DNA from 2 places in the Chengkuizengella sediminis genome. Region 2 is predicted to be linked to the other one. Evidence: a T-box and tRNA genes for the amino acid it is inferred to sense, from the RefSeq annotation. Region 2 holds a T-box; the other holds one or more tRNA genes.

Region 1 (15,936 bases), on a different contig from region 2:
AATAATTACTTCTATTTTTCATTAATTGTTCATGACTTCCTTTTTCTAAAATCTCACCATGATCTAACACAATGATTTGATCCGCATTTCTAATTGTAGAAAGGCGATGTGCAATAATAAAAGTCGTTCTTCCTTTCTTCAGTACGTCTAATGCATTTTGTATAATCGCTTCTGTTTCTGTATCAATATTTGCAGTAGCTTCATCTAATATCAGAATCGCTGGATTAAATGCCAACGCTCTTGCAAAGGAAATGAGTTGACGTTGACCCGCAGATAACGTACTTCCTTTCTCAATTACTGGTTCGTCATAACCTTTTGCTAGATTTTTTATTAATTGATCTGCACCAACATCTTGTAATGCTTTTTCAACCTTTGCTCGATCTATAGATGGATCATTCAAACTTACATTAGATGCAATCGTACCTGTGAAAAGAAACGGTTCCTGTAATACAATGGCCATATGCTGTCTAATAAACTGTTTTGGAAGCTCAGATATATCTTGACTATCAATTTTGATTTTCCCTTTCTGAATATCATAATAACGTAATAACAAATTCATAATTGAACTTTTCCCAGAGCCTGTGTGTCCTACAAGTGCAATTGTTTCTCCAGGTTTTGCTTCAAATGAGATGTTACTCAACACATAATCTTCATCTTTATAAGCAAATGACACTTGGTCAAAAGCGACATGACCACGATATCTTTCCATTTGACCATCAGAGAATGTTTCTCCTTTTTCATCTAATAGTTGAAATACTCGTTGACTTGAAACAATGGCTTCCTCCATATGACCCAATTGGTTCACTACCCCAGTAATAGGTTGGAACAAACGGTTTAAATAATCAACAAAAGCATACAAAGCTCCTACTGAAATAACCGTACCAACTCCTAATGAAGCACCTCCAAAGTACCAAATTATTGCTACATATGAGCCGTTTCTTAATAGGTTAACTAAGTTATGAGATGTGAATGAGTTTAAATTCAATAATTTGTTTTGATGTTTAAAATATTCCTCATTTAAAAATTCAAATTCCTCTGTTGTTTCCTTTTGTCTACGAAATGCTCTTATAATGGCCATCCCTTGTATTGATTCATTAATCATTCCATTAATTTCACTCAATCTAGATTTAATGACGTGGTTATACTTAGATGCAAATTTTCGATATACAACAATCCAAATCATCAATATTGGAATAACAATTAAAGTAATAAAAGCAAGTTTATGATCTAAAATAAATACAAAACCAAATATCCCAATCATATATACAGCACTTGTAAAAAAGCTCGCTAATACATTCACAAACAACTCTTTAATTGATTCAGTATCATTCGTTACTCTAGATACAATTTTACCAGCAGGTCGATGATCAAAATATTGAACTGGTAGCTTTTGAATATGCTCAAATACATCTGACCTCATTTTCTGAATGATCTGATTCGCTGATTTTTGCAGGAAAAACGTCTGACCATAATGGAATAAAGCCGAAATCAAAATTAATACCATATAAATACCACTTAATTGAATTAAGCTCTTTGTTTCTGGTTTATAAAACTGAAACAGTTGTGCCGCTGTCAATTTTGCAGCAGGATAAGTTGTTATTTCTTCACCCTTCGTAATTGTTAATGTATTGTTTTCAACACTTCTGCTCCCATCAAATAAAATGGATTCAGGTATAAAATAATAATCTCTTTCCACTTGAAGCACTCGAATTTCTGAACCTTTTTCTTCGATTCCTTCAAAATGATCACTTCGTTTGTACCAATGACCTTCATATTGAACTGAATATTCATCTTTTACTGAAGTTTCATACCATTGATATTCAATTCCTAGAATGTGTTTATCAATCATCTGCTTCGCAATTAAAGGACCTGACAATTCAGCCACTACCGCTACAGATAACATTAACAAAGCCAATATAATCGTTTTTTTAAACTTTAATGCATAAGCAAACAATCTTTTTCCAGTACTCACATTTTCACCTCTTCCTATTCCACGTCCTCAAGTTGCTGACGTTCGTACTGCTCCTTATACCAACCATCTTCTTTAACTAATTGTTCGTGTGTTCCTCGTTGTACAATCTCTCCGTTATCAAGTACAATAATGCAGTCCGCATGCTGTATAGCTGATAAACGATGTGTAGATATGAGCGTTGTTTTTCCTTTTCGTTCTCTTTGTAAATTACTTATAATTCTTGCTTCCGTTTTGCCATCTACAGCAGATAATGCATCATCAAGAATTAGAATCTCTGGATTAGCAATAATCGCTCTAGCTATGGAAACTCTTTGCTTTTGGCCACCTGATAAGGCCACACCCTTTTCTCCAACTAATGTTTTTAATCCATCAGGAAAAGTATTTAGGTCTTTTTTTAACGACGCGAGCTCCAATGCCTTTTCAATGTCACGTTCGTCTGCATCATTTTTTCCAAACAAAATATTTTCGCGAACGGTTTTTGAAAATAAAATTTGTTCTTGTGGCACATACCCGATCCATTTTCCTAAATCATGAAGTGACATATCATCAATGAAGGTATCGGTAATTGTAATATTGCCTTTTCCAAGAGGATATTCACGTAGCAACTGCTTTAACAGAGTGGTTTTACCACTACCTGTTTTACCTACAATTCCAAGTGTTTCACCACGCCCAAGTGTAAATGATACATCTTTTAAGTTATCAAATGTTGAAGATGGGTATCTAAAAGTGACATTTTTAAATTGAATATCCTTAGCAGTCATCACTCTTATCGTTTGTTCCTTCTCCTTAATATCTGGCTCATACGAAAGTGTTTCACTTACGCGATCCAAAGATGCATTTCCACGCTGCATCACATTGATCAATTCACCAATGGCAAACATAGGCCAGATCATCATTCCTAAATAGATGTTGAAAGTGACAAGTTCCCCTAATGTAAGCTCATTATGAAATACAAGATAACTTCCGTAACCTAACCCAATTAAATAACTGCACCCTACCAAAATTTTAATAGTCGGTTCAAACAATGAATCAACCTTTGCTACCGATATATTTTTGTTGTAAACATCTGTTGTAGCTGCTGCAAATCTTCCTTGATCCGCTCTCTCCTGCACATAAGCCCGAACTACGCGAACACCCGCAATGGATTCAAGCACTTGGTCATTCATCTCACCGAATGAATTTTGAGCTTCTGTAAATCTTTCATGCAAAACTTTACCGTATTTATTCATTGCCAACGCCATTAGCGGCAACGGGATAATGGCTGCAAATGTTAGCTTCCAACTAATCATAAAACCCATAGACAATAATATAACAGAGGCATAAATCGATGAATCTACAAGTGTCAAAACACCAAATCCTGCTGTCATGGATATCGCCTTTAAATCATTCGTAGCTCTAGCCATCAAATCCCCGGTTTTGTTTTTTTCATAAAAAGTAGGTGTCATTTTCAATAAATGCTTCATGAGTCTAGAGCGTTTTGTACGTTCAACAAGAAATGAACCACCAAACAATTGATACATCCATACGTAGGTAATCACATAGATAATAAGTGCCAATCCGCCTAATATCAAAATTATATCAAGCAATTTATTAAAAGTTAGCGAGCCATTCTGTATGTAATCTATGGCTATTCCTAACATTTTTGGTGGAATGATTTCCAATACACCTACTAAGATGAGTAAAAAAATAGCTATACTATAACGAATCCAATGCCTTTTAAAGAACCAGCTTAATTTGACTAATACTGAAAACAAACTTTCTCCCCCTTTCATAAATAATTAAATATTTTAACGAACATGTGTTTGTATATATGTTATCATACAAATGTCCTTTTTCAAGTTATTTTTTCCAATAAACCTCACCTCCATTAAAAATATCAGAAATTTTCATATGAAATTTATACTAATTTTTGTTATATTTTCACTTTTAAGAAAACAAAAAAGGCAATATCAATGAATGATAGTGCCTTTTTTCATAAAAGAAAATAAAAAGGCACAGATCAGATATGACCTGTGCCATCGTTTATGTAAATGAAATGGATTATTTTTTAAAATAAATCCACCGATGGAGAGGTCTCTAAATCGATATGATATGTTCTAAAATCAACTCTAAAATCAATCTTTTGAAATAACATTGTCATGTAGTTCATTAAAAACCCTCCTTTTCTAAAAATTTCATATTAAAAATTCTATATAACCTTAACACTGAAACAAGAATGTTGTCAATTTATTTTTTTCACAGAAAACCTTTCATACATAAATTGGTTATTTAAAAATAAGAAATATAATAATGGACACCAATGAAAACACAACACCGATTAAATATAAAAAAGAGACTGTTTGAGTTTGAGTAAGTCCCCATTTCATCAAGCTGTGATGTGTATGAAGATTATCTGCTTTATGTAAACCTTTATTCTGAATTATTCTTCTAATTAATACAAAAATCGTATCAAATATTGGAACTCCGATTGCAAACACAGACACAACAATAGATACCACTGTCGCACTTTTTAATGCCCCATCCAAAGAGAGAATCGCAAGTGCATATCCTAAAAAAATTGCACCAGCATCACCCATAAATATTTTCGCAGGGTAAAAATTATATGCAAGAAAAGCTAAACAACATGCAACAAGTATGATTGCCATGATCGCTGATCCCTGCTGATCTTTTAACATTGAAACTACAAATAAAGTACAAGCAGATATAGTCACTATCCCCGTTGCTAAACCGTCAACCCCATCAATAAAATTCACCATATTTGTAATACAAAAAACCCAAAGGATCGTTACTACCCAACTAATCCAGCTAGGGAAAAATATCATCCCTTGACCTGTTATATTCGTTATTCCTTTAATTTCTAACCCATAATAAATTGGAACAGACGCTGCTAATACATAAACAATGATTCTAGGCAGTATAGGAAAATCTAAGCCTTTTGTTTTATACCAATCATCTATTAATCCCGTGAACAGTAACATCGTCCCTCCAATGAGCAATGTTAATGTCCTTGTGGAAAATCCATCAAAAATCAACATAGAACATATACAACCGAGATAAATGATCACACCACCCATTAAAGGAATCGGGGTATGATGTATTTTTCTTTTATTCGGACGATCCACAAACTTTATTTTTACGGCTGTATCTTTCATTACAGGTACCAATGCGTAAACCGTTCCAAAAGCCACGATAAATGGGATTAGATAAATTAAAATTACGACCACATCCTCTTACATGTCAATGATCGTTAGTTTTTCCGAAATAAGCTTGGCTCATACGATCCCAATTCATAAAAATTGATACAATCTCCTAAGTCATCTTACATTCATTCAAAACACTATTCACCTTCTTAAAATATGTTATGTTATGTAACGCTTTGTGTTAATTTATAGTTTTTTTTGGGAATTTTAGTCTGATGCAGTGCATTTTTCAAGAAATGATGTTAATATTGATGACATGTAAATATAATTTTATATATTTACTTTACGTTTTAACACTTTGTTTCACATGTCCAATGGAATACTATTCCCTCAATTTTCCATTGGACAAAATCACTTATTTTGGTCTTAAAAACGATAACTTAACTTATAAAAAGTGACTACAACACTCGAATGTTATTAACTTTCCCTCTTAATATACCTCACTAAATATTGATATCCATTTTTTATTTTAGAAGATTAATTTTATTAACCAAGTGATAATATGAGCATTCTCATTTGCTTATTACTGGGTTGGTTTCAAAAATGACCTTTTACAAATTAAAGAATGTATCGCTAATAATTCATATGCAATGGAACTGCTTTTATCCATATAATCTTCTGTTTGTTCAACATCAATTTGTCTGTGTAATAAATAAAAGAGCGCTGATATATTTTGATGAATTTCAAAATTCTTCGCCGTATTTTTGTGTTCCCAGTCAAAATATATAGATATATCAAACCATGCTTTCTTTAATATATCTTTATCGTTTGTATGCATACATCGATCCTCTGATGTTAAATACAACATATCGTAAACATGATGATTTATTTTATCTAATAATTTTAACTTTGTCTGTATTCGTTTTAATAGTTTATACTCTGTGTTTTTAAAACGATGATAGCGATATTCTTCCTTCTGATATTCAATTAATTTAATTGTATGATCTAACCGTTTCTGTAGAGACGTAAGTGAGTTTTCCAGATCTTCTTGATTTCCTTTTTGATCCAATTGAAAAGAAATAATTTTATCAAGCAAATTTTTAGTGTCACTCATTAAATTTGTTTTGGCCTTGGATATTTGTCCCATAAAATTGGGTGGAAGCACAAAAAAGTTTACCACAATAGAGGTGATAATACCGACCGAAGTGGTACCCACCCTTGTTACAAAGCTAACAAGAAAATCATTTTCAGTTATGGCTATCATATTTACAGCTGTTAAAGTAGCGACGATAATTGCATCGTCCCAACGAAACTTATGGCATAATAATATCGTAATGAATGCTGCTAATGCATAAGAGATTGGGGTTTGTCCCAGTGTATAGTCAAAAAACATAGCAACACCAGCCCCCATAGCAGCAGCTGGTAAACGAATTTTTCCTTTTTGAATCGATGCATTCACTGTAGGTTCAATCGTTACGATTGCAGCAATGATTGCAAACAATACTGGCCAATTTAATAATTCACAAATGGTTGCCGTTATAAAAACGGATAATCCAGTTTTAAAAATACGTTTCCCAAGTAACACAGCAAGCCATTTTTTTACTTTATCCATGTCTAAATCCCTTCAACTCCTATTACATTAACATACTAAGAAAATTACTAATCGGTGACTCTTACGTTATACAATAAAGCTGACTTAAAATATACTTCTCAAATCAACAATTAACTTAGATTTAATTTCTTTATTATATAAATTTACTACTTTTATGGTCATTGGTCTAGAAAAAAGAAAGAAAACCGTCTAAAGACGGCCTTTAGTATAATTGTGCTATTACTTTTATCTATCTAATGCTTAATCCTTCAGAATCTTTCTTGCCTCTAACAATCTTTGCAATGCCGTAATCATTTCAACGATAAAAAACAGAAGCGTAATCCATATCAGCCAGTTATTTAATAAAATCATGAGTGATAGTAAAATAAACCCTTCTGTACGTTCAGCTAATCCTGCTTGATAATAAAAAGATTTAATTCCTTTTTTCTCTGATAATGCCCCAACGGTTAAAAATACGGTCATCGAAAATACAATCGATGCGGTTAATAGCAATAAAACAAGCTGTGCTTCTGGAAAAGTTACGGCTAATCCAATGATCACAGAAAGCTCTACTATTCGATCAAAGGTAATATCCATGACCGTACCCCAAGCTGTTGTCTTTTTCTGCTCACGAGCCATCGAACCATCCACTGCATCTAAAAATCCAGAGATCCAAAGCAAAATAACAGCAATAATCAAATCATTAAAATATATAAAAATACCAGTACTAACTCCGATAAGAAATGCAATCCATGTGACTTGATTGGCTGTTAATCCTATGTTTAAAAGTGATATAGCTGTTCGTTTTATAAATGGCTGCACAACATGACGAGCATGTGTATCTAACATCCGTCTCTCACTCCTCACACTTATTATTGAACCCTATCCCCCATCTTCATCATCTATTCCTCATTTTGCGGGATAAAGTGTACTTTTTTCATATTTAGTTGCAAGGTTACCTGTTCATTCACCTCAGGTAAATCAGATTGATTTGGTTCAATTACATAAAGGGATTGTCCTTTTACATTGACTTTATAATGAACAAAACCAGAGCGATAAGATACTTCTTTTATTCTCCCTTTAAAGTTCTGTATATCTTGATCCTCAGTTTCCGATTCAGTGCGCTTGAATAATTCAGGACGAATGATCAGCCAGCCTTTATTACTATTAAAATCATCATACTCAAAAGATGTTTCAAAATATTTTCCTATAAATTTACTTTTTAAAACTTCACCTTCTATCATATTCTTTGAGCCTAAGAACTGCGCTATTTTAATATTCTCAGGTTCTTCATAACAGATTTTTGGAGTCCCTACTTGTAGGACTTTACCCTCATCCATTATGGCAAGTCGATCAGCTAATTGAAAGGCTTCCTCTCTGTCATGTGTAACCATCAATACCGTCACCTTATACGTTTGATGAAGCTGTTTTACCAACTCTCGCATTTCTTCTCGTAAATCTGGATCTAATGCACTAAATGGTTCATCTAAAAATAATACTTTAGGATTCATGATGATAGCTCTTGCTAAAGAAACTCTCTGCTGCTGCCCTCCACTTAATTCAGAGGGATGTCTTAATTCATACCCAGATAATCCAACCGCTTGCAGCATTTCTTTTGCTTTATTTAACCGCACTTTTTTATTTATCCCCTGCATTTTTAAACCAAAAGCAACATTATCAATCACCCTCAAATGAGGAAATAATAATGGCTGTTGAAACACCATCGAAAACTGTCTTTTCTCTGGAGGGACATACGTTAAATTTTTCTTTCCTAACAACACATCCCCTGAGTCCGGAAAAATTAACCCCGCTATACATTTAAGAAACGTTGTTTTTCCACAACCTGAAGGTCCTAAAATTCCAAAAAATTCACCTTCCTGAATCGTTAGATCGATAGGATATAATTGAAAAGAGGGATTTTGACTCAAATCTCCATGATGATTATGAAACTTTTTCTTAATGCTACTAATCACTAAATTCCCCATTTATATCCTCCAAAATCGATAAAATATAATCATAAAATACAATTAACCTGTAAAGATGATACGAGCTTTATAATATCGTTTTAATAACGCGTTCATCATCCAAAGAGATAACAGAGCAAGACCACCGAATATGATAGTATACGCAGAGCCTATGGCTATATCCCCACCACTGATAAATGGAAACAAAATGATAGGTAGTGTAACAACATGACCCCCACCTATAAGAAAGGTAATTAGATACTGACTTAATGAAACAAGAATCGTCAGACTAGACCCTGCTACGATACCTGGGAGTATGTGTGGCAGCAAAACAATTCGAAGCCGATTCAACCTTCCTGCACCCAACATTCTTGCTTGCTCCTCCCATTGGAATCCTAACGTTTGATAACTAATGATTAATGCTCTTAACATATATGGCATGGTTGGTGCTATATGAGCGATAATTACACCCAAAAGAGATTCTGTAAAACCTAAATGAATGAAGGTGAGATGGATTCCCATCACGGTTATGAAGGGCGGTATAATTAATGGAGCGTATAATATACCTTCAATCCATATTTTCCCTTTAAAATTCATTCTAGCGATTACATTTGCCGCTGGTAAACAAAGAAGAATATTGATTAAAGTTACCATCATTGCTATAAATACACTATTTCCAATCGCTTCCCACGTGCTAGCATAAGGTGAGAAAACATATTCCCAAGCTCTCAAACTAAGCTGATTTGGTAAAAATTCAGGCCATCTCCATCCTGCAGAAAAACTAGTGATTACAAGCGGGACTACTGGGATAGAAAACAAGATTAAAAAAAGAAACATAAGAATCTGCCAACCATTTTTTAGCCTTATTCCCATCCCCTCCTTTCCCTAGATAACCAACGTTTGCTTAATTTATAGGATATCAATCCCAAAATCGCTGTAACAAAAGCCAAAATAATATTTAATGCTAAAGATTGTGAACGTTCCTCCCATCCACCATTCATAAATAATTCAAAAGAGTAAACAGGAAGCAACTGTGGATAGGTCACTCCTAATAAATAAGGAATTTCAAAGGCTGAAAATGTAAATGCAAATACAATAAATATGGATGATAACCAAGCAGGTAAAACTAGTGGGAGTGCGATATTTTTAATAAATTCATTCATATTTGAACCATATAATTTTGCAACTTCATACCATGATTTATGGATTCTTAACAAAACAGGATAAACCATTAATGTTATAAAGGGTGCTTCTTTCCAAGAATAAGCTAAAATGATTCCCCAACCAAAAGTATCGTTCACAAGGATAGGAAACTGATGAATCTCTTCAATCCATCCTAAATGATAACTCATTCTAGAAATCCACCCACTCTGCATCAGCAACAGCAAAAATAAATAACCTGCAGCTAGATGAGGTATCACTAAAGGATATTGAAATATTCGATAAAAAAAAGTAAAACTTGTTCCCGTATGTGCTTTTAAAGATATTATAAATAAAATAAACGCAAAAATCATACCAAACATAGCCGAAAATAAAGTCGATAAAAAGGCAATTTTAAAAGTAAGGATAAGGGATAGCCAGAAGTCCACAGATTGAATTAATTTCTGATAAGCTGTGAATGAAAACTGTGTATCATGATGAAGCATCGATACACCAAAACTTTGAAGCAATCCCTGCAGTATCCCTCCGAAAAAAAATATAATCATAAAAAATACAGCAGGTAACACATATAGATATGGATTACCTTTTTGCCACATATTCAAACCAGCCTTCCTCTAACCATTTTACATAGTTCGCTGGTATTTCTGGTACTTTAAAATTAGCTAGTTCTTCAGCTGGTAAAGTAGCGATGCCAAGATCCAACGATTTTAGCTGCTCACGATCTTCATTGGAAAGTTTAGAAGGATCTAATGACATGCCTTCTCCCCAGTGCTCTGGATTCATCTTTGAAAACTGTGCCTCAGGTGACAATAAATAATTAATGGCAGCCATCGCTCCTGCTTGATGCTCAGAATTAAAAGGAATAGACAAATAATGTGTATTAGATAGTGTACCTCCTTCTAAAACAAAAGTACGTGTTGTCTCAGGAAAAACGCCTTTTTCAATTTGACTAGATGCTTTTCCTGGATCATAAGCCATCGTCATCCAAACTTCCCCATTGCTAAAAAGTTGATCTAACTTGGCTAAACTCTCAGGGTAGGTTTCTCCTCCTCGCCATAAATTCGATTCAATTTCATTTAAATAATCCCATAAAGGAGTGTAGTCCCATTCCTTTACATTTTCAGAATTTAAATACTGTTCATAACCGCCTGTAGTTTCATATAACGCTTGTCTTACAAATGCACTCCCCGTAAAATCTGGTGGAGCGGGATAAGTGAATTTTCCTGGGTTTTGTTTGATCCATTCTCCCAGCTCCTTCATTGATTTAGGCGGGTGTGATATTTTTGTCTCATCATATATAAAAACAAATTGCGCTTTTCCCCAAGGGACTTCCAACCCTTCTGTATTTTCACCAAAATCAAGTTGAATGTCAGGAGCATTGATATCTACATATTGATTCACATTAGGCAACTGTGAAGCAAATGAGCCCCATAACAATCCATTATCTTTTGCAAGTTTAAAGTTCTCACCATTTATCCAAATGATATCTACAGTTCCATCTGTTTTATTTACAGATTGTTCATTTTGCAATTTATTGATGACATCTTTCGTATCTGTAATCGCAACTCGATTTAATATTACTCCTGTTTCTTCTTTTAATTTAGGGGTAACCCATTCATCAATGTAACGATTATAGCGATCGTCACCACCCCACATATGAAAATTAACCGTTTGTCCCTCAGCCTCATCTAAAATCGTTTCCCAGTCTGTTTCTAATAGGTTTAAAGAGGTGCCTTCTTGTGCTTGCTCTTGTTGAACTCCACATCCTGCTAAAACAATCAGAAGTAAACTTAATACAGTAATGATTAATTTTTTCAAAAATAACAACCCCTTTTCTATCCTTAAATATTCGTTAAATTTCTTTTTCTTTTTTTTGTCCATTTATATACGGTTGGAATCAGCATTAAAATTAGCACTAATGTGATTGCAAAATAAAATTGTGATGAAAAATTATGAAAGGAAGCACCCAAATAATTATAAGCAAATGCTCCAGGTATAATTCCAATTAAAGTAGCCAGTGCATAGTCTTTTAATTTCACCTTGGATAGACCTGCTCCATAATTTATTACATCAAAAGGAACCAAAGGAACTAGTCGAATAAACAAAATAGTTCGAAATCCTTTTTCCTCTGAAATATTATCCATCTTTTTCATTTTATCACCTAGCCAACGTTCTACGGTTTCTCTTCCCAAAGCTCGTGCAATGATAAAAGCCAAGCAGGCTCCAAGCGTGGCCCCAATTAAGTCGTATAACGTACCCCACCACGGACCGAAAGTATATCCCCCAGATAAAGTTAAAACGATGGCTGGGAAAAAAACTAAAGGTCGAACTGTATAAAGAAATATATATAATAAAGGCGCCCATACTCCAAAAGATAAAATAAAATCCCTTATATTTTCTGGAGTAAATCGACGAAGATCAAAGACAAATAAAATGGTAATTCCAACAGAGATAAATAGACCAAATAATAATATTTTTTTGATACTACGATTCTGCATGATAATAACACCCTCCTCTCACCTAAACCATTTCACATACTTTTTCAAAATATTTGTGATTGAGCTTGAAGCTAGCTTTTCTCTCCAGTATAAATCCGCTGTTCTCTGAACGCCTCCAACATGTGTTGGATAAGGATGAATGACATTGGATATGGAGCCAATTTTATGACCATACTGTTTTGCAAAAACAACCTCTTGCATGAAATCTCCTGCTCCTGGACCAACTGCATGTGCCCCTAAAATAACACCTTTTTTATCTGTAATTATTTTTATTAAACCCTTCGTTTCATGATCGGATACAAACCGATCCACATCATCTAGCGTTGTTTTGTAAACTTTAATCTCTTTCCCTGTTTTTCTCGCTTCTTCCTCTGTTAATCCTAAATGGAATAATTCAGGATCAGTGTAAGTAACCCAAGGGAGATTTGAGTAATTAACATTTCGCTTCAAACCAAATACAGCATTGGAAACCACTAGTTTTCCTTCGTAACCAGCTTTATGAGTAAAAGGATAATATCCATTCACATCTCCAATAGCATATATATGAGGGACATTTGTCTGCAATTTTTGATTTACTGTAACGTAACCTTTATTTGAGTTGATAGCTGCATTTTCGAGCTCTAATTTATCAGAATTTGGAACACGACCTGAAGCCAATAAAACCTCATCAAATTGCAGGATTTTCTTTTGATTGTTATGTTCAATTGTTACTTGTTTCCCAAAGTCAGTTTTCTCTGTTTTTAAAACTTTCGCACCCGTAATGAATTGAACTCCTTCTTTTTCTAACGATTTAATTACATAGGGAACAAGGTCTGAATCTTCCTTGCCTAAAATAGAAATACCCATTTCTACTATGGTTACCTTGGTTCCAAACCTAGTAAACGATTGTGCAAATTCTAGTCCGATGGGTCCTCCACCAACAACTAGTAACGACTTAGGTTGTTTATCTAATTGTATAGCGGTTTCATTTGTTAGGAATCCTGTTTCTTTTATTCCCTCGATAGGTGGAATCATAGGTCTCGAACCTGTAGCAATTACAATCCGTTTACCTCGTATCGATGTTTGTCCTTCAATGTTCACTTCGTTTGCATTTTTAAATGATGCAGACCCATGGTACACATCAATCCCCATGTCAATAAACCGTTGATCATCATCATGTTTCTGAATTGTTGAAATAGATTGATTTAAACGGTCTTTTGCCACCTTAAAATTTGGCAGACCATTAACTTCCAGGTCAAAAATACTGGCTTTTTTTGCTGTCTGTATAATTTTAGCCGATTGAATTAATGATTTTGTAGGTACACATCCAGTCCATAGACAATCTCCACCTAATGAACCTTTGTTGATTAAAGCAACTTTTGCCCCAAAATTTGCACCACCTGCTGCTGCAGTTAAACCACCTGCTCCGCCTCCAATGACAATTAGATCATATTGTTTCATTTATTTTCACACCTTTTTCCGCAAAGGATATTTTCTTTTCTAAAGTGAATATACCAGATAGTTATTACATTTATCTGTAATATAAATTACATCCATATTAATTATGTATGAATTCAAAAAACTTGTCCAAAAATGAAAGGGATTATTCGCTAAAGAGGAGTATTGGGTGTTTAATGGAGAAATAAAAAAAATCACCTATCGGTGAATTTTGTTCGAGTGGTGCGCGTGAAGGGAGTCGAACCCCCACGTCGTAAAACGCTAGATCCTAAGTCTAGTGCGTCTGCCAATTCCGCCACACGCGCATGTTATAAAGTTATTGCTCTAAATTTATGATGCTAGTTGATGTTATCATATTTTTCAGCTAAGTGTCAACTACTGGTTAACATTTCAATATTTATTTAGATAAAGTGATAAAGTTAATTTATAAAATATACTTATATAATTTCTGGTTACAGAATATCATTCATATACATTTTATCTTCTTCTGTGGGCTGTAAAACTGAAAGGTCATTCACAGATTTATTTTCTATCAATACTTTATTATCCTTATACATGGATAATAAATTTCTTATAAACATACTAAAATTATAACGTTCACTAGTGCACCATTCGTACAGCTCTTTTTGTTTTTCATTTTCCATATTAAAATAAACTGTTTTTCTTTTATAACTCATGATTCCACCGATTTTCCTATGCGATAATAGCCAATTGCATTTGCATATAAGGGATTTTGTAATGGTTTGGCATTAGGAAAGTACGGTTGTAACAAGCCTGTTAACTCCCGCGCACACCCGCCAACAACCCATACTTCGTCGTGATCTCCCCACTTCTTACTTACTTCACCCGCTATTCGATTTGCAAGCTCTTTATGATTGTCAGATTTATTCGTGCCAAACCCAAAAGGAAGGGATCCGGATTCACGATCAACATAACGTCGATTGATCATTGTTACATAATTAATCGTTTTACTTCCACCATCAATAACTCTGATTAAACCGTCTTTAGGTGACGACCAAAAAGCAGCACCACCTTCTACAGCTACTTTCACATTTGAAATATGAAAATTCCTCAGAATGCCGTTTACTTCAATTTCCCAGTAACCAATTAATAAATCCTGTAATTCCTTCTTATTTAACTCGTTATGTTGTGCTACGGGTAAACCTGTAACAACTGTGATATTTTCAGATAGTGCTGCTTTATGAATGGATATTAAAGCTAACAAACGTGCATCATCATGAGATTTATTCTCTGTCATCATATTTCTACAAAAATCTGATTCATTTTGCGCCAACGTACCGACGAAAAATCTCTCATCATTAAATCTACATTCAATCGCATTCTCACCATAATCAGTTATTAATTTACGTTCTCTCCATTCTCCAATAATCGCAGGAAAATGAAATATTTTAGATCCTGTATATGATTTTACGTAACTTCTACCTATATCTAACCCAATAATTGCGCTCATCAAACTCCCTCCCTTGCACATAAATAAATATGTTTAACAAAAACATATTTCACACTTCATATAGATATTTATGTAGGATGGATTGGTCAACATGCTATTTTATTCTACTAAGAGCAGCAACCTGCTTCAAAAAAAGTAATACAACATCTTTATTTAAATATACAAAAAAAACTTCCAATTGGAAGTTGATTTGAAATAAATGGTGAGCCATGAAGGATTCGAACCTTCGACACCCTGATTAAAAGTCAGGTGCTCTACCGACTGAGCTAATGGCTCTCAAAATGGTGGAGGATGATGGATTCGAACCACCGAACCCGATGGGAACAGATTTACAGTCTGCTGCGTTTGGCCACTTCGCTAATCCTCCACAACTAATATTCAGTTGAAAATGGTGGCTCGAGACAGAATCGAACTGCCGACACGAGGATTTTCAGTCCTCTGCTCTACCGACTGAGCTATCGAGCCTTACTATAATGATTGTGATGCGGAGCTGACGGGATACTCTTACTTCGTGCGAGACTGCGATGCAATCCTTCCGAAGCTTATGCTCCAACGAACCCTATGGGTTCATCATCCCTTATTATATTTTAAATGGCGGAGCTGACGGGATTCGAACCCGCGATCTCCTGCGTGACAGGCAGGCATGTTAGGCCTCTACACCACAGCTCCTAATTTAAAGTGGTGCCGTCGAGAGGACTTGAA
Region 2 (15,936 bases):
GTACCACCATATAAACTTGATGCAGACACAATCTCATCCCCAGCACCAGCAATATTTAAAATGGAATACGTTATAGCTGATGATCCAGAAGCCGTTGCCAAAGCCGCAGGTGCACCTTCTAAAGCCGCTACTCTTTTCTCAAACGAATCTGAAGTTGGATTCATTAATCGAGTGTATACATTCCCGAATTCCTTTAAAGCAAACAAATCCGCAGCATGTTCTGTGTCTTTAAATCCATACGAAGTCGTTTGATAAATTGGAAGTGCGCGTGACATCGTTGTTGGATCAACCTCTTGACCTGCATGTACGGATAACGTTTCTAAACCTAACTTACGTTCTTCAGACATTATATTGCTCCTCCTCATTTTCCAAAATTATATTCTCAATCACAATGAGTTAATATACATTAATAAAAATGTGGGCAGAGTAAGTTGCAATAAATGGTAGTTTAATGTGAAAGATATAAAACAACTAGAATGTGATTAACCCATTCAGTTTTTCAAGCGTTTTCTCTCCAATTCCTTTCACATTCATCAGTTCATTTCTAGTGAGAAACCTCCCATGCTCTTCTCGATAATCAACAATGGCTTGAGCTTTTACTTCCCCTATATTTGGAAGGATCATTAGTTGTTGAACACTGGCTTGGTTAACATTGATTTTTGTGGGGGAACCGATTGGTTCTTTATTTGGGTCTAGTGGTTTTTCTACAACATTTTCCATTCGATCTTTTATTTCATTTGTTCCTTGATTAGTACTATCATCATTTAGTAATAGTACATCTTCCACCTGATCAGTAACGTTTTCTAATTCATTAACCTGATCAACTTGTAATATAAACTTCTCAAGTAAAAGAAAGAAGACAATACATAATATAAGTATGATCCATAATATAGAACGAATTTCTTTTAATTTCCTTAAACTCATAAGTATCACCTACCAATACAATTCAAATTACTAGAATTTATTTTTCATTTTGAAAAATATACCATATCAGTAATGTACAGTCTATATTTTTTTGTAACTTTTTTCAATATTTTGAAAAATAATGTCGATTGTGAAAGTGATGATGCCTAAGATAGTTGGTAAATCGTTATACCATCAAAAGCTAAATGTACTCACTTTTCAATACTCTTTTACTTTAAAGCAAAAAACCCTCATGTTTATTGATGCACGAACATATACATAATGGTAGCATATTAATTTGGCTATTTGTGTAATTGAATTGAATCATATTTAGGAGGGTTTCGTGATGAATTTAGGATTCATTGGAACTGGCAGTATGGGAAGTATATTAATAGAGGCTTTCATCCAATCCGAAGCCTTAAAATCAGAGCAAATTTCAGCAAGCAATCGAACAAAGGACAAAACGAAGAAACTTAAAGAAAAATACCCTGAGCTCCGTATTTATCCATCAAATATTGAGGTAGCTTTAGAAAGTGATATTATATTTATTTGTGTAAAACCTTTAGAATTTAAAAATGTAATAGATGAAATTAAAAATGTATTATTACCTTCTCAAATCATTGTTTCTATTACTAGTCCAATTTTAATAAAACATCTTGAAGATCAGCTCCCTTGCAAAATTGCAAAAATTATTCCAAGCATTACAAATCATGAGCACAGTGGAGCCTCTTTGTGTATGTATGGAAATAAAATAACAGAAGAAGATAAACAAACACTGGAAAGATTATTAAAAACAATTAGTGAACCACTACAAATATCTGAACAATTTACAAGGGTTACATCTGATATCTCAAGCTGTGGTCCAGCCTTTTTAGCCTTTTTCATTCAAAATTTTGTAGAAGCTGCAGTGGAGGAAACTGGAATTCCAAAAGAAGAAGCAACACGGTTAGCGAGTGAAATGGTATTGGGAACTGGAAAGTTATTAACCACAGGGGGGTTCACTCCAGAAACATTAATAGAACGTGTTAGTGTTCCCGGAGGAATTACCGCTGAGGGCTTAAAGATGATGTCAAGTGAGTTAAATGGAGTTTTTAATCAACTTATCAAAACAACACATGCAAAATATGATGAGGATCTCAGCAAAATAGAGTCCATGTTTTATGATTCAAGCAAAAATTAATTTGTTTTAAACAACAATATTCACTAATTTCCCTGGAACAGCAATAACCTTTCTTATTGTTTTACCGGTTGTTGCTGTTTTTACTTTATCAAGTTCTAAAACTATTTTCTCTAAAGAGTTTTTATCTAAATCTTTAGGTACATGGATACGATCAATAATTTTCCCTTTAATTTGTACTACAATTTCTACTTCATCATCAACAATCCATTTTTCATCATAAGAAGGCCAAGTTACAAACGTAATCGTATCTTCATTTCCTAAACGCTGCCACAACTCTTCAGAAATATGAGGTGCGATAGGGGCTAACATTTGAACAAAATGAGTCATCGCTTCTTTTGGAAGTTCATCCGTTTTATATGCTTCATTTACAAAAATCATCATTTGACTAATCGCAGTGTTAAAACGAAGACCTTCGTAATCCTCAGTAACTTTTTTAACGGTTCTATGCCAAACCTTTTTAAAAGAGTCAGCTCCAGAACCCTCCACGATCTTGTCGTTCAACACCCCATTATCTGCTATAAATAAACGCCAGACTCGATTTAAAAATTTATAAATTCCGTCTACTCCGTTTGTATTCCAAGGTTTTGTAGCTTCTAATGGACCCATGAACATTTCATACATTCTTAATGTATCTGCTCCATATTCATTCACAATTTCATCCGGGTTAATAACGTTACCTCTAGATTTACTCATTTTTTCATTGTTAGGTCCTAAAATCATACCTTGATTCACTAATTTATGGAATGGTTCTTTTGTAGATACTACTCCGATATCATACAATACTTTATGCCAGAATCTAGCATACAACAAGTGAAGGACAGCATGTTCTGCTCCACCAATATAAAGATCTACAGGAAGCCATTTTTCTTGTAAATGCTTAGAACATAACTCATTTTCATTGTTTGGATCTATATACCGTAAATAATACCAACAACTTCCTGCCCATTGTGGCATAGTGTTCGTTTCTCTTCGAGCTTTTTGACCTGTTTCAGGATCAATCGTATTCACCCATTCTTCCACAGTTGCCAAAGGAGACTCGCCAGTTCCTGATGGTTGAATCTGTTCTACATCAGGTAATAACAACGGTAACTGATCCTCAGGAACTGCTTTCATCGTTCCATCTTCTAAATGTAGAATTGGAATTGGCTCTCCCCAGTAACGTTGACGACTAAATAACCAATCTCTTAAACGATACGTGGTTTTACTTTGACCTTTATCATGTTCAGATAGCCAATCTATCATACTTGAAATAGCTTCCGTATTTTTTAAACCATTTAAGAAATCGGAATTTACATGTTCCCCATCACCTGTATAAGCTTCTTTTGACAACTCTCCACCTTGAATGACTTCTACGATCTCAATGTCAAATTGTTTAGCAAATTCCCAATCACGCTGATCATGTCCTGGCACCGCCATAATGGCCCCTGTTCCATAACTAATTAATACATAATCAGAAATCCAAATCGGAACTTTTGCTCCATTTACTGGATTCAAAGCATAAGCACCTGTAAATACACCTGTTTTTTCTTTAGCCAAATCCGTTCTTTCTAAATCACTTTTACGCGCTGCCATATCTTGATATTGTTTTACGCTTACTTTCTGATCAGGGGTGGTAATTTTATCTACAAAAGGATGCTCAGGAGAAAGCACACAATAGGTAGCACCAAACAATGTATCTGGTCTCGTAGTGAATACCGTTAACTTTTCTTCTTCAAAACCATGAATATCAAAATAAACTTCAGCTCCAACAGATTTTCCAATCCAATTGCGCTGCATATCTTTGATACTTTCTGACCAATCTAAGTCTTCTAAGTCTTCTAATAGTCTTTCCGCATACTCGGTGATCTTCAACACCCATTGACGCATCGGTTTACGAATGACAGGATGATTTCCTCGCTCGCTTAATCCATCAATTACTTCTTCATTAGCAAGTACCGTGCCTAAAGCTGGGCACCAGTTAACCGAAATTTCATCAACATATGCTAAACCTTTTTTATATAACTGAAGGAAAATCCATTGTGTCCATTTATAATAATCCTCATCCGTTGTACTAATCTCACGATCCCAATCATATGAAAATCCTAATGATTTAATTTGTCTACGGAAATTGTTAATGTTTTTAACCGTAAATTCTTTTGGATGTTCACCTGTATTTATTGCATGCTGTTCCGCGGGAAGTCCAAAAGCATCCCAACCCATTGGATGAAGCACATCAAAGCCTTTCATTCTTTTGTAACGAGATATGATGTCCGTTGCTGTCATTCCTTCTGGATGTCCTACATGTAAACCAGCTCCAGAGGGATAGGGGAACATATCTAAAGCAAAAAATTTCTCTTTTGCATCATTATTTTCTACACTAAATGTCTTATTCTCTTCCCAATATTTTTGCCATTTTGGCTCAAAAGCTTGAGGGTTATATCCTTGTTCATTTGATGATTGTGACATTTTAAAATCCTCCTTTACGATAAACAACCCACAAAAGTGAAGTGAAGCCTGTAGTGAAGTCCTATTACTTTTGCGGGGCCCTTAACCAATATAAATGGAAAGTTAAACGATTCTTCCATTTAAAAAAACCTCCATCCTTAGCTAATGCTAGGGACGAGAGGTTAATTCCCGTGGTACCACCCTAATTAGCAGTCCACTTCCGTTTTCTGCTCACTTCAACCCTTAACGCGGGAAACGATCTAGCTCATAGGTAAGTTCGTTTTTTACCATCTATCGGCTCACACCCAACACCGACTCTCTGAAAAATGGAACAAAAACTACTACTCCTAATCTATGCCAATGATTTCGCAAATTTTCTTCGATTATATAAATTTATCCTACCCATGTCAAGTTCTTTAACTTTACTCTGAGGACTTCTGTGCAACGAAAAAAACACGGTTTGTTACATCATTAGGTGATTCAAATTCAAAATCCCCAAAAGTGCTAATATTTATAAACCCTACATGACTTAATTGACTTTTAATCCATTCTATAGGATAAGCACGTTGAGTATGGATTTCATTGATTTTCAAATAGTTTGAATCACTTTGTTGTGCAAAAATCGTTAAATCATGTTCAATTTCATGATGCTCGTTATCATAAGCGCATGTCCAAATATACGATAGATTTTCTTCATTATAAGTAAAAGGCTGTTCATCTGAATAAAATTGAAATTGAAATTCTGTTAACATATCAAAAATAAACAAACCCTTAGACTTAAGATATTCATATACCTTTTTAAAAGACTGAACAATATGAGCCTCGTCAGTGATATAATTGTAACAGTCGCAAAAAGAAATGATGCAATCTACAGATGACGGTAATTCCAGGTCTTTCATATCCTGTTCGAGCCAAGTTATAGAACCCCCGTTTTGTTTTATAACATGCGAATGGTTTACTTCCTTTTGAGTAGCAATCGTAAGCATTTCTGAAGAACGATCTATTCCATATACTTGAAATCCTTTTTCTGCTAAAGGGATAGAAATGTTACCCGTACCACAGCCTAAATCTACAATTGTTTTTGGTTTCTCTTCTTTACCCCAACAATTCTCGGCAAAATCAATCCACTGAGGATAAGGCATGTCCTCCATTAATGCATCATAATAATTAGCAAATCCTTCATAAGACATATAAACTCTCCTCAAACAGAAAACAGAAAGAGATAACATTTAAAAAAACACATTACATGTATTTGTTTTCAGTAAAAATACTATTCATCTTTCGTTTGTTTTTCTTTTAAATAGGTCCAATTTTCATCTTGTCTGATTAAATCTTCTTTCATTAGTTTTCCTATTGCCCGTTTAAATGCTGCTTTACTCATATTAAACTTTTGTAATATAATATCTGGCGGGGTTTTATCTGAATAAGGCATTGCAGCGTTTGGACGGTCCTTTAAAAAATGAAGCAGGATCGTTGCATCCTCATCTCTGCCTTTTTCCTTACTTAACCTTAGTGAAAGATTAACTCGTCCATCTTCACGGACAAAAGTTACTCTTACTTTCACTTCTTCACCAACTCTAAGTTTTTTTGTTCTTTCTGTAGAGTGTATCATCCCGATGGCTCCAAACCCTAATACACCACCATCCACAAGTACAAAAGTTCCCATTTTTAAAGTTTTATATACTCTCGCATCAAACCATTGATTTTTCCACGTAGAGGGAGCTGCAAAAACATATGTCTCAAATTCTCTTTCACCAGCAAGTTTAGCAAGCATTCTGCCCTGTTTATCTTGCTCTAAAACAACAAATACACGATCACCAACAACAGGTCTTAGTTCTTGTTCCTCTGGTAATTCCCTTATCGGCAGCAATAATTGCCTGCCTAATCCCATCTCCAAAAAACATCCCATACGCGGATGAATATCTGCCACTTCTAATAATGCTAATTCACCCAAACTGATTAAAGGACGTTTCATCGTAGAAGCTAAACGGTCATGAGTATCATGGAATAAAAACACTTCTATGTAATCACCAATTTGAATTTGACCTTCAACTTCGCTGTAATGCAGCAGTACATTTTCAGAACCATTTGTTAAATAATATCCGTTTGGTTCAACTTCTTTTTCGACTTCTAATTGCACATACGTGCCCGCTTCTAATTTCATACATTCTCTACCACTTTTGCATCAGACCATAAACGTTCAATGTTATAGTACTCACGATCTTCACGATGAAAAACATGTACAATCACATCTCCTATATCTATGAGCACCCACCTAGCGGTATCATAACCTTCTATTCTTTTAATACTTCCGTTGCTTTTTTCAACGTTTTTTTTCACTTCTTCAGCAATAGCTTTAACTTGTGGCTCGGAATTTCCATGACAAATAACAAAATAATCTGCGATCAATGAAATTTCCTTTATATCTAAAGATGTGATGTTATGCCCCTTCTTTTCCTCAATTGCATTATTAACGATAGTTAAAATTTCTTCTGAATTTAAACTCATTCTATTCCTCCTTCATATTTTTCATTTCATCAATTAAAAAGTTGCGTGATTCAATGGTTAAAGGAAAAATCTTTTTTCCTTTGGATATTAAAAAACGGATTGTAGAGTCAAACCCTGCGATAAGAGCTTTTTCTAAACTTTGCTTAGATAATTCTCGAATTTGATCCACCCCAGGAAAATCTCTCCCTGGCTCCATGTAGTCTGCTAAACATACTATCTTTTCAAGCATTGACATGTTCGTTCTGCCAGAAGTGTGGTAACGAATAGCATTGATCACATCTTCATCATTAATCGAAAACTCTTGTTGTACTAATTCCGCAGCAACAGGACCATGCCATAACTGTTTATCATATTGTAATAATTCAACCGGCAGATGTTCCTTTATAACCCATTCTTTTTGTCGTTCTATTGACCAATACTTACAATAATCATGCAACAAAGCTGCCAAATCTGCTTTAACAGGATCAGCCCCATATTCGTTTGCCAAAGCAACAGAGGTTTCCATCACACCTAATGTATGAAGCCAGCGCCTTTCAGGCATCTGCTGTTGTACAGCTTGAATAAGTTTATCTCGTTTCATATAATTTATGCTCCTTAATAAAATCATATACTTTATCATGAACGAGATATCGTATTGATTTGTTTTGAGCGGAAAGATCCCTTATATTACTAGATGAAATGTCTATCAAAGGCATTGTTACCATATTGATCTTTTGCTTCATTTGTTCATTTATTAGCTCCCATTTTATTTCAGTTCCAGGTCTTTGGAGCCCTATAAAAGAAATAAGTTGGATCAACTCATCAATTTGAAACCACTTCGGTAAATACTGTATCATATCTCCTCCTATAATGAAGAAAAATTCATGTTGAGGATATTTCTTTTTTAAAATTTTTACCGTATCTATCGTATATGACACGCCTTCTCTTGTTAACTCCAGATCTTTCCCCAAAAAAAATTTGTTTGTTTGAACTGCCTCACATACCATTTCCCATCTTTGTTTAGGAGTTGCAATAGGAGTATTATTTTTGTGAGGAGGGATAGAAGAAGGTAAAAACCAAACCTCTTGCAGATCCATTTCAATTCTAGCCCTCTCAGCAACTATCATATGGCCAATATGAATGGGATCAAAAGTACCTCCCAAAATCCCTACTTTCATTCTAATCCTCCATCAAATGTCTTCTTAAATCATTTCTATAGGACTAAGCTACATCACTTTACTTCACTTTTTTGGGTATTGTTATGGAAGCTCTATGGTTTTGTTGTCCTCTGATTCCTTATACAACACAATCACATTCCCAATCACTTGTACCAATTCGGATTTGGAAGATTTGGCAATTTTCTCTCCAATTTCTTTTCGATCATCTAAGTTATTACTCAATACACTTATTTTCATTAGTTCTCTACCTTCTATTGCTTCATTGATATGTCGTATTAAGTGATCATTGACTCCACCTTTTCCAACTTGAAAAATAGGTGTTAGATTATGTGCTAATGATCGAAGATATCTTTTCTGTTTTCCTGTTAACATTGTTTAACCTCTATTCAATGGATAGTATTTAATTTTTGTTTTTGTTTTTTGTTATATATTAAAATGTTTTTGGGTAATATTCAACTGCTTGTTTCATGGCTTCAATCGGTGCAGGTTTACCTGTCCAATATTCAAAAGCATACGCTCCTTGATATATAAACATACCTAAACCACTGTGAATTAGACAGCCCTTTTCTTCTGCTAAGGAAAGAAGTTTGGTTTTTCTTGGGTTATAAATCAAGTCACTAAAAACCATGTTTTCATTAATAAATAATGAAGGAATCGGACTATATTCAATCTGTGGATGCATCCCTACGGAGGTCGTGTTGATGACTAAATCAACCTCTTTATTTATTTTTGCAATGTCTGAGAGAGCCATACCTGTTGCCTTCACGAATGATTGCATTGATTCCGCAAGTTCTGTTGCTTTTTCCTCAGTACGATTGGCAATCCAAATATGATCTGGATTTTCCCCAGCTAATGCATAAGCAACTCCCCTAGCTGCACCACCTGCACCTAAAATTAGAATCCTTTTTCCCTTTAGGTCGAGCTGTGTTTCTTCTTTCAAAGATCTTACATATCCAATTCCATCAGTATTATATCCTTTCAACTTGCCATGATCATTCACGACTGTATTAACAGCCCCAATCACTTTGGCACCTTCATCAATCTCATCAAGGTAAGACATTACTTCTACTTTATGTGGAATAGTAACGCTAAGTCCTCCAAGCTTAAAAGCTCTAAATCCTTCTATCGCTTCTTTTAACATTCCCACTTCTACATGGAATGCTCCATAAATAGCATTTATATTCATCTCCTGAAAAGCACGATTCAACATAGTAGGAGACTTGGAATGTTTAATTGGATCTCCAATGACACCATACACTTTTGTGTTTGTATTTATTTTTGAATGAAATTGCATCTTATTACCTCCCCCATAGATAAAAGACTAAAACAGGGTTCCAAAAATAATAGTCAGTTTAAACCCTGTTATTGATACCTTCTATAATATCGTATGCTTGGAACCGAATAAAAATCTAGTACTTATAACATGGATTCACGTAAAACGACTTTCACACCCTTAGGGGAATGTATCACCACTTCTGCACCAGTTTCTCCGTTGCATTTGATCCATCCTAACCCAGATATCAATACATCCAATCTCTTGTTCTTTGGAATACGAAATGCATGTTTTGTAAAGGAAGGAAGAGATTTTAGCTCTTTAATTCCAGGTGGAGATAACATTTCACCTTTTTGATTTTCATATACTTCATCTGCTTTATCCAACTTCGTTCGATGGACATACACAGAATTTGAAATAAAACATGTAAAAGATTGACGTTCACCTTGAACAAAATCAAACCTTGCAAGTGCTCCAAAAAATAATGTTTGTCTTTCATTTAATTGATATACTCTTGGTTTTAAAGATTGTTCTGGTGTTATTTTTTGTAAATCGTGTTTTGAAATAATTTCAGTCATTCGTGAAGTATAAACAATCCCCGGTGTATCAACAATATTTTTTCCATCTTCCAAAGGAATCTTTACTAAATCTAAAGTAGTACCTGGATATCTGGATGTCGTTAATTCTTCATCTAAATCACTAAAATCACTGATGAGTCGATTTATCAGAGTGGATTTTCCAACATTTGTTGCTCCTACAACATAAATGTCTCTGCCTTTTCTATACTTACTTAAAACATCTAATACATCTTGAAAACCTATATTTTTTTTAGCGCTGCACAAGACGACATCAACAACGTTTAAACCATATTCTTTCGCTTGTTTTTTTACCCAATTCATCACTTTATTCAAATTCATATTTCTAGGTAGTAAATCTACTTTATTGACTACCATAACCGTAGGATTTGAACCAACAAAACGTTTCAATCCAGTAATTAAACTTCCTTCAAAATCAAATACATCAACAATATTTAAAACTAAACTCTTTGTTTGTCCTACATGGCTTAGAATCTTTAAAAAATCATCTTCCTCTAGAGCAATAGAGGAAATCTCATTGTAATGTTTGATTTTATAACAACGTTGACATATCGTTGCATTTTCTTTTGGAACATATCCAATTTTGTTCGAATCATTCGTTTGCAATTTAACACCGCAACCTGAACAATATTCGAGCTGATCTGTATCTATGTTTATTTTATCCACAATTTAATCCTCCCAAGGCATTAGACCTTTCTTTTTTAACTTGGAAAGAATGATTCGTTCTATTCTTCGGTTAATTCTTGTAAAAAAAGAATCCTCACCAATTGAAACTGGCTTCACTAAAATAGTATTCAAACCAAATCGATTCCCCCCATACACATCAGTCAGTAACTGATCACCAATAACCACAGTTTCAGATGCCTTTAAGCTCATTAATTGAAGTGCTTTTTTAAAAGCTAAATTAGCTGGTTTTCTGGCGTTTGGTAAAAAAGGTATATTTAAAGGATCAGCAAATTTAGATACCCTTGCATGATTATTATTGGAAACTATAACTACTTTAAAACCAATTTCTTCCAACTGCTTTAACCATCGAATTAATTCAGGTGTGGCTAGTGGTACTTTTGCGCCAACAAGCGTATTGTCTAAATCAGTAATAATTCCTTTAATACCTGCTTTTTTTAAAGCATCTATATCAATCTCATAAATTGAATTCACATGTAAATAGGGTACAAATTTTTTGATCAAATCCTGTCACCTCAATTAATTTCATACGGAAACTATACCATATATGTCCTTTTTGTTGCAAAAAAAAGCTGAAGGGCACTTGAGTAAGCGCCCTTCAACTATTATTTAAAAAACCCTTTCCTTAATCGACGTATAATTTTTGAAGCCCTGTTCGCTTCATCTGCATCTATGATGAGTGAACTATATTTTGCACGTTCAAAAATAAGAATTAATTCATTAAAATCTTTTTCTAACCAATAATAATTGGATTTCCATCTATTTATCAATTCTCTAATGGTTTCATGCTCTTTCTTACCAAAGCCTTTTTTGTATGCAAACTTTAAAAATCTCTCAAACTCAATAATCACTTTATCATTCGTTTTTCTTCTAAATGTCCTGTTAATCACTTTTTTAAAGTAAAGTAGAATCACTTTGAATTTGTTCACTATTATAAAGAGCAGAATAATGGAAGACGCAATCATACCTATAGTATATATCCCTAATTCGCTTACCTTAAATCCTGAATCTGAAACTTGGTTATCTTCTGAAATAATATCTACATTAGATTTTGTTATTGAGTTTCCATCAGATATATAAACCTCTGGGATTATAAAGCCTGCAGTTGGTTCGAAAGGTATCCACCCATAACCATCAAAATACACTTCAACCCAAGAATGCGCATTAGAATTACGAACAGTATAACCTAACTTAAATTCATCTAAATTATCTCGTTGTCTCAACTGTTCCATGATAAAAGAATCAAATTCCTCGGAATTTTCTTCACCTGGAGTATATCCTTTCACCCAACGTGCAGGTATACCAAGTGAACGTGTCATGACAACCATTGCAGTTGAATAATAATCACAATAACCCTCTTGTATTTCAAAAAGAAAACGATCTACAAAATCTTCACTTTGCCCTTTTGTTAAATCTGGCTTGTTGTTGTATGGGAACGTTTCAGAGAGATAGGTCTCAATTTGTTTTACTTTATCATAATCATTATCTTCATTAGCGGTAATTTGTAATGCTATATCCTTCACTCTTTCTGGTAATGTACCTGGTAACTGAAGGTACGCATTCATTACGACTTCTGATTTAATCATTGTAGAGGCTTCTTTTAATTTATTCGGTTCAATCACAGGGACATCAGAAACAATCGTATAACTGTTCGGATATTCAATCCTATTCCAATATAAGGATTGTTGATTAGAATCCCACATAACAGCATCAGATATGTTTTCAATTTGCTCTTTGTTAACGGACAAGAGTTTATTGATAGATACTGCACCAAACAAAACAGGATAAATTTCTTTGTTTAACATCTTAATACTTTGTTCTACTTCTTTCGTTTTTAATTTAGAAGTATTAAATTCATCTGAACCTGATAAATAATGATCTGAACTACCTACTAATCTTTTAGTCGCATTTTCTAATTCATTGGATTCCCATCCCAATCCGTTATAAAAAGATCTTGTCTCACCTCTCCAATAACTTCTTTGCGCGCTTTCAACTTCCATGACAGAAGAGTAGTCGAATTCAAATCCGAATCCTAATCTTTCATTATTACGAGCATAACCTGAAGTTGAATCAGTAATATCCTCTAAAATGAGTCCTTCCCCTTCACCCATGGCAGCAGCTTGTCTAGCATTTTTCCATGCAGTATAGGGGTCTGTTAGTAAAGGACCAAAGCTAGGTGCCATCGTACCCATTATAATCGTCACCGAAACAAATACAATAATTGGAGTCACAAATGATTCAGGATAATCCATAATTTCAGACCAGCTTTTAGGGTGTTTTGATTTAAAGTGATTATAATGATTAATAATTAATAGTAATAATCCACTAAAAATGATAAAAGCTACTTGATCCCACAAAGTATGAACTGTGAATGAATCTAATGAACAAAACACAATGATCGTGATCATGATCAACAAACCGATTCTCTTCAAATTGGTTGCCCATAAAATTAATATGAAATATATGAAACCTACAACAAAACTAAACCAAATATATGGATGGAGGTTGAGGATATTTACAAATAAAAATTGAAATAACGATACCACTATCCCCTCTGTATGTTCTATGGTTTGAATACCAAGAACGAAATAATGAATAGATAAGACCCCAGCAACTTGTAGTAATCGCTTATATAACAACTTATTCATCAATACCTCAATAACTATGACTATCAAAAAGGAGTAAGAAACAACGGTGCTCGTTTCCTCCCACCAATATACTGAAATCCACTCAATATATTGAAAAAGAAAAATGCCCCATAAAATTAAATTTAATTTTTTAAAAAGTTGAGGATGTTTTAAGAATTTCATAATTAAGTCTCACCCCCTAGTTTACTTGGAAGATCCTCTAAATGTTTTATTTCTATACCATAAAAACCTTTAGATTGGATTGTCTTAAACCAAGGGAAACTTGACTCAGAATAAAATGGATCAGTGACACAGATATGACAGCTGTTCATATCTGAATGTTTTATCCAATTTAATGTCTCAATGATGTCATTATTCTTACGCGGGCTTATAATAAGACACAATGTACCTTCTGAGAAAAACCGTTTATGTTTTTTCATCATTTCCAGTAAACTGTAATGCCCTTCTCGTTCTACTTCTATTAAATGGTTTAATATATTTTCGTAATGGGCTTCTCCTTGTGCTGGTTCAAAGTAGGTTGGTTTGCTCCCAAAAGAAATATATCCTTGTGCAATTTTATGATTTTTATTTCCATATTTCAGGAAAGATGCCGCAACGGATACTGCGGTTTCAAAATGTTTCGAATCATCATAAACCCCTTGATCACAGTCTAGAATAATCATTATTCGTGGAAGTGATTCACGTTCAAAATCTTTCGATTTTAAAGCCCCTGTTTTAGCAGTAGCATTCCAATGTATTCTTGAAATTCGATCCCCGTATACATATTCTCTCACTCCATTAATTTGGGAAGTTCCTCTAGATGATAAAGTAATCATGGAGGAATTTTGAGTACCTTTCATGACATCGTCAATGAATTGCCAACGAGGCAAGTCAATGATTCTGGGAAGTACTTTAAAGAAATGGCTCATTTTAATTTGACCTTGATGTTCTATAATTCCAAAAATATCCTCTGTTGAACATGTTGTGCTAGAAAATTGATAGAAACCTCTTTTTAATGAAGGGATGACATATTGTAATTCCCCCTTTCTCTTCCAATCTGGGATAATTGTAGATTCATAAACAGAGCTTTCTCCATTTTTTCTAACTAATTGATCTCTAATAATGACATAAGGAATGGGCCAAAAGCCAGGAAAATCAAAATTTAATTGAACATGGATTGAACTACCTCCAGGTATATTACCTCCTTTTTGATTCATTAAATCTCTATTACCCTTCACATATTCTATGCCGCTCCATTTTCCTGAAAGTATATAGGCTCCTAAAATAACAACAATAATAAAAATCATATAGGCTAATTTACCGCCTTGAAATATCACAAATAATAAACTACTAAACATGATCGTGTAAATGATCCAATATCTTAACTTTTGATTAGGAGATATAGCTGCATACTTAGACGAATAATTTGCCATATTGATTACTCCATTCGTAATTTAACGGGTACGGTAACTTGTTCCATAATAGTTTCCAGTACAGATTCAACCGTATTTCCTTCCATACGTACATCCGATTGTAGTATCATTCTATGGTTTAATACATATGGCGTTAATTGTTTAATATCATCTGGTATTACATAATCTCTTTCTTTTAGAAAAGCTAACGATTTTGCTGCATGAATCAAAGCTAGTGTAGCTCTTGGACTTGCCCCTAATAAGATTGATTTGTGTTGACGAGTATTTCTTACAATTGCAATGGCATATTGAGACACTGCCTGATCAATATGAACATGTTTTACCTTCTCTTGAATGTTTAAAATCATTTCCATATCAGTGACTGGCTTTAAATCTAACAATGGATTATTTTGACTATATGCATTTACCATGTTTAATTCAGTTACTTCATCTGGATACCCCAAACTAAACTTCATCATAAAACGATCTAACTGCGCTTCAGGCAGCAGATATGTACCTGCAAAATCTATTGGGTTTTGTGTGGCTAGCATCATAAAGGGTTTCGGCAATTCATGGCTAACACCATCTACAGTAACACTTTTTTCCTCCATTGCTTCTAATAATGCGGCTTGTGTTTTCGTAGTCGCTCTATTAATTTCATCAATGAGTAAAATATTTGTTATTACAGGACCTGGTCGAAAAACAAATGAATCGTCTTTTGGGTGATAAATGGAAACGCCAGTAATATCTGTTGGTAATAAATCTGGGTTACACTGAATTCGATGGAACTGTCCATCAATTGATTTAGCTAATGATTTAATTAATACCGTTTTCCCTGTACCGGGGACATCCTCAAGCAACACATGTCCTTCAGCTAATAACACAGTGAGTAATAGTTCAATTTCCTCTGATTTGCCCAAAATACAACTTTCCAAATTTCCCTTCAACGATTTTGTAACAGAAAACTCTTCATTCGTAAACGCTTCCATTCCTATTTCCTCCCCCACTTGTATATATTATTTTATTTTACATGAATATTCCGATTTTTTGTACAGTGTATTTTTCAGAATTAATTTGTATATTTCTCATGTAAGCCAAAAAATCAGGTACATTATTCAAAAATTTATCAAACTACTTGATTTTACAGTTAACATCAGAAATTTATTTTACTT

What was found. A T-box is a leader RNA that pairs with one kind of tRNA and senses whether it is charged. The one in region 2 lies ahead of leuS (leucine--tRNA ligase), so its partner is inferred to be a tRNA-Leu.
Region 1: it has a tRNA-Leu gene. The T-box ahead of leuS (leucine--tRNA ligase) is inferred to sense a tRNA for this amino acid. The anticodon was not compared.

Annotation. Positions count from the first base shown of each region.
Region 1 is NZ_SIJC01000010.1:148,414-164,349, forward strand. Features, by position in the region: gene EPK97_RS17740 (ABC transporter transmembrane domain-containing protein) at 1-1,972, opposite strand, end outside; gene EPK97_RS17745 (ABC transporter ATP-binding protein) at 1,987-3,726, opposite strand; gene EPK97_RS17750 (MraY family glycosyltransferase) at 4,237-5,196, opposite strand; gene EPK97_RS17755 (aromatic acid exporter family protein) at 5,696-6,724, opposite strand; gene EPK97_RS17760 (CDP-alcohol phosphatidyltransferase family protein) at 6,965-7,552, opposite strand; gene EPK97_RS17765 (ABC transporter ATP-binding protein) at 7,606-8,688, opposite strand; gene EPK97_RS17770 (ABC transporter permease) at 8,731-9,540, opposite strand; gene EPK97_RS17775 (ABC transporter permease) at 9,531-10,424, opposite strand; gene EPK97_RS17780 (ABC transporter substrate-binding protein) at 10,408-11,646, opposite strand; gene EPK97_RS17785 (TVP38/TMEM64 family protein) at 11,670-12,326, opposite strand; gene EPK97_RS17790 (dihydrolipoyl dehydrogenase family protein) at 12,345-13,766, opposite strand; tRNA gene EPK97_RS17795 (tRNA-Leu) at 13,984-14,068, opposite strand; gene EPK97_RS17800 (hypothetical protein) at 14,216-14,440, opposite strand; gene EPK97_RS17805 (ParM/StbA family protein) at 14,437-15,234, opposite strand; tRNA gene EPK97_RS17810 (tRNA-Lys) at 15,435-15,510, opposite strand; tRNA gene EPK97_RS17815 (tRNA-Tyr) at 15,517-15,601, opposite strand; tRNA gene EPK97_RS17820 (tRNA-Phe) at 15,624-15,699, opposite strand; tRNA gene EPK97_RS17825 (tRNA-Asp) at 15,827-15,903, opposite strand; tRNA gene EPK97_RS17830 (tRNA-Thr) at 15,914-15,936, opposite strand, start outside.
Region 2 is NZ_SIJC01000001.1:642,603-658,538, forward strand. Features, by position in the region: gene EPK97_RS03185 (homocysteine synthase) at 1-347, opposite strand, end outside; gene EPK97_RS22320 (helix-hairpin-helix domain-containing protein) at 472-924, opposite strand; gene comER (late competence protein ComER) at 1,250-2,083, shown strand; gene leuS (leucine--tRNA ligase) at 2,090-4,528, opposite strand; T-box leader at 4,675-4,871, opposite strand; gene EPK97_RS03205 (class I SAM-dependent DNA methyltransferase) at 4,930-5,697, opposite strand; gene EPK97_RS03210 (CvfB family protein) at 5,778-6,671, opposite strand; gene rsfS (ribosome silencing factor) at 6,668-7,015, opposite strand; gene yqeK (bis(5'-nucleosyl)-tetraphosphatase (symmetrical) YqeK) at 7,017-7,595, opposite strand; gene EPK97_RS03225 (nicotinate-nucleotide adenylyltransferase) at 7,582-8,172, opposite strand; gene yhbY (ribosome assembly RNA-binding protein YhbY) at 8,254-8,544, opposite strand; gene aroE (shikimate dehydrogenase) at 8,603-9,466, opposite strand; gene yqeH (ribosome biogenesis GTPase YqeH) at 9,589-10,698, opposite strand; gene EPK97_RS03245 (YqeG family HAD IIIA-type phosphatase) at 10,711-11,229, opposite strand; gene EPK97_RS03250 (transglutaminase TgpA family protein) at 11,331-13,535, opposite strand; gene EPK97_RS03255 (DUF58 domain-containing protein) at 13,538-14,785, opposite strand; gene EPK97_RS03260 (AAA family ATPase) at 14,791-15,753, opposite strand.